2 regions of the Paraburkholderia sp. A1RI-2L genome follow, and region 2 is predicted to be linked to the other one. Evidence: riboswitches for the same ligand, from Rfam matches in the RefSeq annotation. Region 2 holds a riboswitch; the other holds the start of a gene.

Region 1 (4,414 bases), on a different contig from region 2:
AACGCGGCCTCACGAGCAAGCTGATCCTCTGCTTCCTGCGCCATCTGAGCGAAGCCGACGCGCTCGCCACCTTCGACGCCGCGCTGCCGCTGTTCGCGCGCTATCCGCGCATGATCGGCGTGGGTCTCGATTCGTCGGAGCGCGGCCATCCGCCCTCGAAATTCGAGCGCGTGTTCGCGAAGGCGCGCTCGCAAGGGCTGAAGCTCGTCGCGCATGCCGGAGAGGAAGGCCCGCCCGCCTATATCTACGAGGCGCTCGATCTGCTCAAGGTCGACCGCGTCGACCACGGCGTGCGCAGCATCGAGGACAAGGCGCTCGTCACGCGCCTCGCCGACACGCGCGTCGCGCTCACCGTCTGCCCGCTCTCGAACCTGAAGCTCTGCGTGTTCGACGACATGACGAAGCACACGCTCAAAAAGCTGCTCGACGAAGGCGTCGCGGTGACTGTCAATTCCGACGATCCCGCGTACTTCGGCGGCTACGTGAACGAGAACTTCAGCGCCATCATCGCGGCGCTGAAGCTCGACGACCAAGAGGTGTACACGATCCTGCGCAACAGCTTCGAGGCGTCCTTCGTGACGCCCGAGGAACGCGCCGCGCTGATTGCGAAGCTCGATCGGTACTGGAGCGGCGCCGTGGCCTGATCCCGCGCAGCTCCCCCAATTTAAAGCTTCACCCTTGACGAGGACCGGCGCGCGAGCGCCGGCCCCAGGGCTTTTGCGCGCCGCGTTTTCAGGAGCGGTGCGCATCCATACGGCTCATGAACACCTGAATTTTACGGAGACGAAGTTCCCATGACTCAATCGGCTTATCGCGCAAAACTGTTGACGTTCACCGGCGACCCCGCGCAGTCGCCCGACGCTGCCGTCTTCCACGAAGACGGCGTGGTGATCGTCGAGAACGGCCGCGTGGTCGCATCGGGCGCCTGGTCCGAGCTGAGCGCTCGCGTGGCCGAAGGCGCGACGGTGCACAACCTGCGCGACAAGCTGATCGTGCCGGGCTTCATCGACACGCACATCCACTACCCGCAGACCGACATGATCGCCTCGCCGGCGCCGGGCCTGCTGCCGTGGCTCGAGACTTACACGTTCCCGACCGAGCGCGGCTTCGCCAATGAAAACGTGGCATTCGAGACCGCGCGCTTTTTCGTCGACGAACTGCTTTCGTGCGGCACGACCACCGCGCTCGTCTACTGCTCGGTGCACAAGCAATCGGCCGATGCGCTGTTCACGGCGAGCGAGGCGAAGAACATGCGCATGATCGCGGGCAAGGTGCTGATGGACCGCAACTGCCCCGAGTTCCTGCGCGACACGCCCCAGACCGGCTACGACGACAGCGCCGAACTCATCTCGCGCTGGCACAACAACGGCCGCCAGATGTACGCGCTCACGCCGCGCTTCGCACCCACCTCGACCGAAGCGCAGCTCGAAGCGTGCGAAGCGCTCGCGAAGGCGCACGGCGACATCTTCATTCAGAGCCACGTCGCCGAGAATCTCGACGAAGTGAAGTGGGTGAAGGAGCTGTTCCCGCGCCAGCGCAGCTATCTCGACATCTACGACCATTACGGGCTCCTGCGCCGCCGCGCCGTATACGGCCACTGCATCTGGCTCGACGACGAGGACCGCCGCCGCATGGCGCAAACCGGCACGGTCGCGGCGCACTGCCCGACCTCGAACCTGTTCCTCGGCAGCGGCCTGTTCGACTTCGACAAGGCCCAGGCCACCGAGATGCCCGTCACACTCGCGACAGACGTGGGCGGCGGCACGTCGTTCTCGATGCTGCAAACCATGAACGAAGCGCACAAGGTCGCGCGCATGGGCGGCCATCACCTGACGGCCACGCGCATGTTCTGGCTCGCCACGGCCGGCGCGGCAGCCGCGCTCGATCTCGCCGACAAGATCGGCACGCTCGCGCCGCAAAGCGAAGCCGACTTCGTCGTGCTCGACCCGCAGGCCACGCCGCTGCTCAAGCGCCGCACCGCGCGCGCCGAATCGCTCGAAGAACTGCTATTCGCGTTCGCGCTGCTCGGCGACGACCGCGCCGTGTTCGAGACCTACGCAGCCGGTGCGCGCGTGCACAGCCGCGATACGGCAAAGCGTTAAAATCCCACGGCAAATCCCCATTCCAACGGCCCCGGCGAAGCCGGGTGTCGGAAAACCCCAATGCTATAATTCGCCGTTCATTGGGGAGTAGCCGCCCCGCTCCGTGCCGCCCGGCTAGCCTTCGGGCCTTGGCGCGCGCCGCGCATGCGCAGCGGGAGCATCCGTCAACAGACTTGGCCCGCGCGGCCATGGCGGACGCAGCCTTAGTACTCAGGCCTGGCGAGACCGATGACTCATGCCCGCCGCAACAGGGCCCAGCGGGCCGTGAGTCGTCGCTCGCATTTATCTCGGCCCGAGGATCACCAACACGTGAATCACTCCTTTCTCGTCTCGACCGGCGCAGTCGCGCTCGCCGAAATCGGCGACAAGACGCAACTGCTTTCGCTCGTGCTCGCAGCGCGCTATCGCAAGCCCATGCCGATCATTCTCGGCGTACTGGCCGCCACGCTCGTCAATCACTCGGGCGCGGGCGCGCTCGGCGCGTGGCTCGGCTCGCTCGTCACGCCCTCGGTGATGCGCTGGGCGCTCGCCGTCTCCTTCGTCGCCATGGGATTGTGGATACTCGTGCCCGACAAGCTCGACGAGGGCGAAGCCAACGTCAATCGCACGCGTCTCGGCGTGTTCGGCGCCACCGTCGTCACCTTCTTTCTCGCCGAGATGGGCGACAAGACGCAGATCGCAACCGTCGCACTCGCCGCGCGCTTTCACGACTTCTTCGGGGTGGTGGCCGGCACGACGCTCGGCATGATGATTGCCAATGTGCCTGCGATCCTGCTGGGCGACCGCTTCGCCCACAAGCTGCCGACGGGCCTGGTGCACGGCATCGCCGCCGTGCTGTTCGTGGTGCTTGGCGTGCTCGCCATCATGGGCGTGGGCGTTTGATCGTCTGTAACGCTTGAGCCGCCACTGACGCTGGCTCCGTCTACTTTGCCGGAGCGGCCGCTGCCGGTGCGGTTCCTGGCGCCGCCGCCGGGACTTCGGCCGGCGCGCCCGTGGTCTTGTCCACGGGCAGTTTCACCTGCTGCACCGAGCCGTTCTGCAGCGGGAAGTTCGACAGCGCGCTGCGCACCAGAAACGGCATGATGTGCACGAGCGAGGGATCGTCGCCCGAGGTGCGCGCGGTGACGTTATAGACTTCCTTCCCGCCCGCCTGCTCCGTGATGCGGATGCCGAGTGCATGCGAGTACACCGGATAGCTCTGGTTCACATAAGCGGGGCCCCAGGGACCCCAAGGCCCCCACGGATTGAACGGTCCCCAGTACGGACCCGGCCACGGGTTGTAGAACACGGGCTGCGCCACCGTGACCGTGTCCATGCGGCTGCCGTAGGCGAGGCCCACGAGATAGCGAGCCTGCCGCTCGGGCACCTGGCGGAATGCGTACGAAGAGAGCCCGTCGGCAACGAGGCTCTCGTAGGTCGATTGCTCGATGCTGTGCTGCTGGTCGGGATTGCGCGTGAACGCGTAAGTGCGCGTGGCATCGCTGCCGCCTCCCCACGCGGAGAACGCGGTCACCTGGCTCGTCACATAGGTCGTGCAGCCGGACAGCGTCACGGCAAGCGCCGCCAGCAACAGCAGCGCGCGGCGGGTCCATCGGTCGGGCATCATGGTCTTCTCGTTGCAGTCGTGGCAGTGACGACAGTTCGTCGGCGCGCGGCAAGCTTGCGGTGGTCGACACCGCAGGCCTCGATCATACTGACTCGCGCCCCAGCGGGAAAGTTCGGGCCCGCTGCGCGGGGCACGCCTGCGGGCCATCTCGGACAAGCTGCGCGAGCCTTTGTACAATGGGGCGAGCGGCCGCGTCATCGTACGCAAGGCTCGGCCTCCCTATACCGCTATCCGACCCGAAGCTTCCCCGCACGAGACCATGTCCGATACCGCCACGCCTACTGTGATCCACCGCGAAGACTACGCGCCGCCCGCCTTCCTGATCGACACCGTCGACCTCGAATTCGACCTCGCGCCCGGACACACCGTCGTCAAGAGCACGCTGCGCGTGCGCCGCAATCCCGCTGCCAAGTCCGCGCCGCACCTCGAATTGATGGGTGAACAGCTCGAATTCATCGGCGCGCAAATCGACGGTAATGCCTGCGAAAACGTGCGTGCGCACGAACATGGCCTGACGATCGAGAACGTGCCCGACGCGTTCACGCTCACGCTCACGGGCGCCAACGACCCGGAAGCCAACACCACGCTCTCGGGGCTCTACGTATCGAGCGGCAACTTCTTCACGCAATGCGAAGCTGAAGGCTTTCGCCGCATCACCTGGTTCCTCGACCGCCCCGATGTCATGTCGACCTACACCGTCACGCTG
Region 2 (4,414 bases):
GCTCACGCCCGAAAGCGAAGCGCCCGCCGAGATGCACTTCTGGTTCCCGCAGGAGCGCGCGCTCAACCTGGCCGAGAACGGCACGCGGTCGCTGCACAATCTGTGTCCGCTGCGCGGCGCGCAGGTACGCAACGCGCAATTGTGGTCGCGATACCTGGGCGAGTCGCTGGAGCGCTACGGGCGCGAAGCCGAGGTCGTGTTAGCGCAGCACAACTGGCCGACCTGGGGCAACGAGCGCATCGTCGATTACCTGGAGGCGCAGCGGGATCTCTACAAATTCCTGCACGACCAGACTGTGCGCCTCATGAACCACGGCTTGAACGCCGTTGAAATCGCCGAGCAGATTCGCCTGCCGGACGAGCTGCGTTCGAAGTGGCATGCGCACGGCTACTACGGCGCTGTCGTGCACAACGTCAAGGCCATCTATCAGCATTACCTGGGTTGGTACGACGGCAATCCGGCTAACCTGCACGCCCTGCCTCCGGAGGCTTCCGCACCGCGCTATGTCGAGTACATGGGCGGAGCCGATGCCATGCTCGAGCGCGCGCGTCGAGATTTCGATCAAGGCGAGTACCGTTGGGTCGCCCAGTGCATGAACCACCTGGTGTTTGCACAGCCGCAGTTGCGCGAAGCGCGCGAACTGGGTGCTGCTGCGCTCGAACAGATGGGGTATCAGGCCCAATCGGCAACGTGGCGCAACGCGTTCCTGCTCGGCGCGCGCGAACTGCGCGAAGGGCGAGATGCTTCGACCGAATTCGGCAGCCGCAGCGCCGACATGGTCAGCGCGATTACCGAGGAAATGTTCTTCGACTATTTCGCCGTTCGTGTCGATGGCCTGAAGGCGCAGCATCTGAACATGCGCATTGCGTGGCGTTTCAGCGACATCGATAAGCAGTTCAAACTGAATCTCCAGAACGGGGCGTTGACGTGGTGCTACACATCGCCAAACGAGCGCACCGATCTGAGCGTGACCATGTCGAGGCAAACGCTCAACCGGATCCTCTGCGGCGAAACGGGCTTTCAGGAAGCCGTACTTGCGCGCGAAATCCAGCTGGACGGCAAGGTCGAACTGTTCCGCGCCATGCTAGGGACCCTCGACAAATTCGACGGCGATTTCAACGTCGTGGAACCGTGACGCAGATGTGCCGACGAACTACGCGATGAAACGAGCCCCCTCCCGCACAACCGCATTCGTCGGCTATAATGCGCCGGTCTTAGGGGAGTAGTCTGCGTCACGCGCGATGCGTGTCGCGCCGCCGTCAACATAATTGGCACGCTGTGCCATGGCGCCGGCAGCCGTTCTTCGGCCTGACGAGACCTATGACGTCATCCTTCATACCCGGGCTGGGCGGGGGGATTGCGTCATTGGTCCGTCCGTCCAGCCCGAGGAATGCCGTTTCCCATGCACCGCTTTTCACGCCGCCACGCGATCGCAGTCGCACACACCCGCACGACGGAGCGCTCGTCATGATCTGGACGTTCGCCCTGCTCATTGCCGCCGCCGGCATCATCTATCTATCCTGCGAAACCTTCGTCAATGCCGTCGAGTGGCTCGGCCAGAAGCTCAAGGTCACGCAGACGGCCACCGGCACGATCCTTGCCGCGTTCGGCACGGCGCTGCCCGAAAGCGTGGTCACGCTCGTAGCCGTTGCGTTCGGCACCGATCCGGCCCACAAGGAAATCGGCATTGGCGCAGCCATTGGCGGGCCGCTCGCGCTCAGCACCGTCGCCTATGCGGTGGTGGGCGTCGCGTTGCTGGCGACGGTCGCGCGCGCGGGCCGTGCAGGCGCCGGCACCGTCGACGCCGATACGCGCCGCCTGCGCCGCGACCAGCTCTGGTTCCTCGCGATCTTCGTGGCGAAAATCGGGCTCGGACTCGTGGTGTTCAGTTTCAAGCCCATTCTCGGCATTGCGTTTCTCGCGGCCTACGCGCTCTATTGCTGGAAGGAGCTGAGCGACGATGGCGATGAGATCGAAGACGTGGGGCTCGAGCCGCTCAAGCTGCGTCCGCGCGATGCGGATCCGTCGCTGTTCTGGGTCCTGCTCCAGACCCTGGGCGCGCTGGTCGTGATCTTCTTCGCCTCGCACCTGTTCGTGCAGCAGATCGGTAAAGTAGGACCGTGGCTCGGCCTGAGCCCGCAATTGACTGCGCTGCTCTTCAGCCCGATCGCCACCGAGCTGCCGGAAATCATGAACGCGATCATCTGGGTGCGTCAGGGCAAGGAGCGGCTCGCGCTCGCGAACATCAGCGGCGCGATGATGATCCAGGCGACCATTCCCACCGCATTCGGCTTGTTCTTCACGCCGTGGCACCTGGGTGCGCCGTCGATTCTTGCCGCGGCCACGACGATGCTCGCCATCCTGTTCCTGCAATGGGCGTTCCGTGCGCCGCAAGTGCATAGCCGCCAGCTTACGCATGTGGGCTGGCTCTATGCGGTGTTTGCGGGCATGCTGTGGGTGATTCCGAAGTGATTGGCTTGCGGCGGTTGCGCAACACGTTGCGAAACCGCCGCCCCACGACCCTCAATGCGTCGCATGCAGATACAGATACAGCGACGCAGCCGCCACGCCGCCCAGCAGCGGTCCGAGCACGGGAATCCACGCATAGCGCCAGTCGCTGTCTCGCTTGCCCGGGATCGGCAGCAGCGCATGCATGATGCGCGGCGAGAGATCGCGCGCCGGGCTCATGGCGTAGCCCGTGGGGCCGCCCAGCGAAATGCCGATGCCGAGCACGAGCAGGCCAACCGGCAATGCATCGAGCGCGCCCAGGCCCACCTGCGGCGAGGCCAGATACAGTACGCCGAGGATCAGCACGAAGGTACAGATGGCTTCGGTCATCACGTTGTGCCGCACGCTACGGATCGCAGGCGCGGTGCAGAACACGGCGAGCTTGAGATCGGCATCGGCTTCGTTCGCGAAGTGCTGGCGATAAGCTAGCCACACGAGGAACGCGCCCGCCATGCCGCCGAGCATCTGGGCGACGATGTAGCCGCACACCTTCGACCATGCGAACTTGCCCGTGAGCGCGAGGCTGATCGTCACGATCGGGTTCAGATGCGCGCCGCTGTACGATGCGGTGACGTACACGGCCACGAACACGGCCATCGCCCAGCCCATCACGATGACGATGAGGTCGGCGCCCTTGCCTTTGGTCTTTGCGAGCAGCACGTTGGCGACCGCGCCGTTGCCTAGCAGCACGAGTATGGCCGTGCCGATGAATTCAGCAATGTATGGTGACATTCTGATTATTTCTCAGGATTCCGAAATGGACGCGAGACCAGCGCAGTGCTGGCTGCGCGGCCCTTCGGTAATGGGTTACGTTGACTCGTTCGAATTCTTTGGCTGGATGTCGCCGCGGCGTTACTGCGTATCGTCGGCCCAAGCCTTGGCGGCGCGCACCGCGCGCTGCCATCCCGCGCGACAGGCGTCCACCTGCGATGGCGGCATGGCGGGAGAGAAACGCTTGTCCACATGCCACTGGCTCTGCAGTTCGTTCACGCTTTTCCAGTAGCCGGTCGCAAGGCCAGCGAGATAGGCCGCGCCTAGCGCGGTGGTTTCGGTAATCCGCGGACGCACGGCATCCACGCCCAGCAGGTCAGCCTGGAACTGCATGAGCAGGTTATTGGCGCTCGCCCCGCCGTCCACGCGCAACTCGCCTACGCTGATGCCCGAATCGGCCTCCATGGCAGCGAGCACGTCGAGCGATTGATACGCGATCGAATCGAGCGCGGCGCGCGCGACGTGCGCCGCGCTCGTGCCGCGCGTCACGCCAAAGAGCGAGCCGCGCGCGTGCGCGTTCCAGTGCGGCGCTCCAAGGCCAGCGAAGGCCGGCACCAGATACACACCATCCGTGTGCGGCACGCTCGCCGCAAGGGCTTCGACTTCCGCCGCGCTCTTGATGAGGCCCATGCCGTCGCGCAGCCATTGCACCACGGCACCAGCGATAAAGATGCTGCCTTCGAGCGCATAGTTCACCTCGTCGCCAATCTGCCACGCAATGGTCGTCACGAGATTGTTCTTCGACTCGATGGGCGTCGTGCCCGTGTTCATCATGAGGAAGCAGCCCGTGCCGTAGGTATTCTTCACCATGCCGGAGGCCGTGCACATCTGGCCGAACAGCGCCGCCTGCTGGTCGCCGGCAATGCCTGCGAGCGGAATCTTCGACGCGAATACCGTGGTTTTGGTCGGCCCGTACACTTCGGATGACGAACGAACTTCAGGAAGCATGCTGCGCGGAATATCGAGCGCGTCGAGCAGCTCGTCGTCCCATTTGCGCGTGTGGATATTGAACAGCATCGTGCGCGAGGCGTTGGTCACGTCGGTCACGTGCAATTCGTGCTTCGTGAAATTCCAGACGAGCCAGCTGTCGACGGTGCCAAACGCGAGCAAGCCTCGCCGCGCCTTTTCGCGCGCG

The links. Region 2 has a riboswitch for manganese ahead of PWP93_RS28595 (sodium:calcium antiporter). Riboswitches for the same ligand answer to the same signal wherever they lie in the genome.
Region 1: another riboswitch for manganese. It lies ahead of PWP93_RS02215 (TMEM165/GDT1 family protein); the one in region 2 lies ahead of PWP93_RS28595 (sodium:calcium antiporter).

What each region holds. Positions count from the first base shown of each region.
Region 1 is NZ_JARBTA010000001.1:466,507-470,920, reverse strand. It holds gene PWP93_RS02225 (adenosine deaminase) at 1-644, shown strand, start outside; gene guaD (guanine deaminase) at 795-2,102, shown strand; yybP-ykoY riboswitch at 2,160-2,319, shown strand; gene PWP93_RS02215 (TMEM165/GDT1 family protein) at 2,412-2,984, shown strand; gene PWP93_RS02210 (DUF4136 domain-containing protein) at 3,025-3,708, opposite strand; gene pepN (aminopeptidase N) at 3,968-4,414, shown strand, end outside.
Region 2 is NZ_JARBTA010000004.1:25,863-30,276, reverse strand. It holds gene PWP93_RS28600 (alkyl/aryl-sulfatase) at 1-1,135, shown strand, start outside; yybP-ykoY riboswitch at 1,206-1,395, shown strand; gene PWP93_RS28595 (sodium:calcium antiporter) at 1,468-2,472, shown strand; gene PWP93_RS28590 (MIP/aquaporin family protein) at 2,524-3,240, opposite strand; gene glpK (glycerol kinase GlpK) at 3,361-4,414, opposite strand, start outside.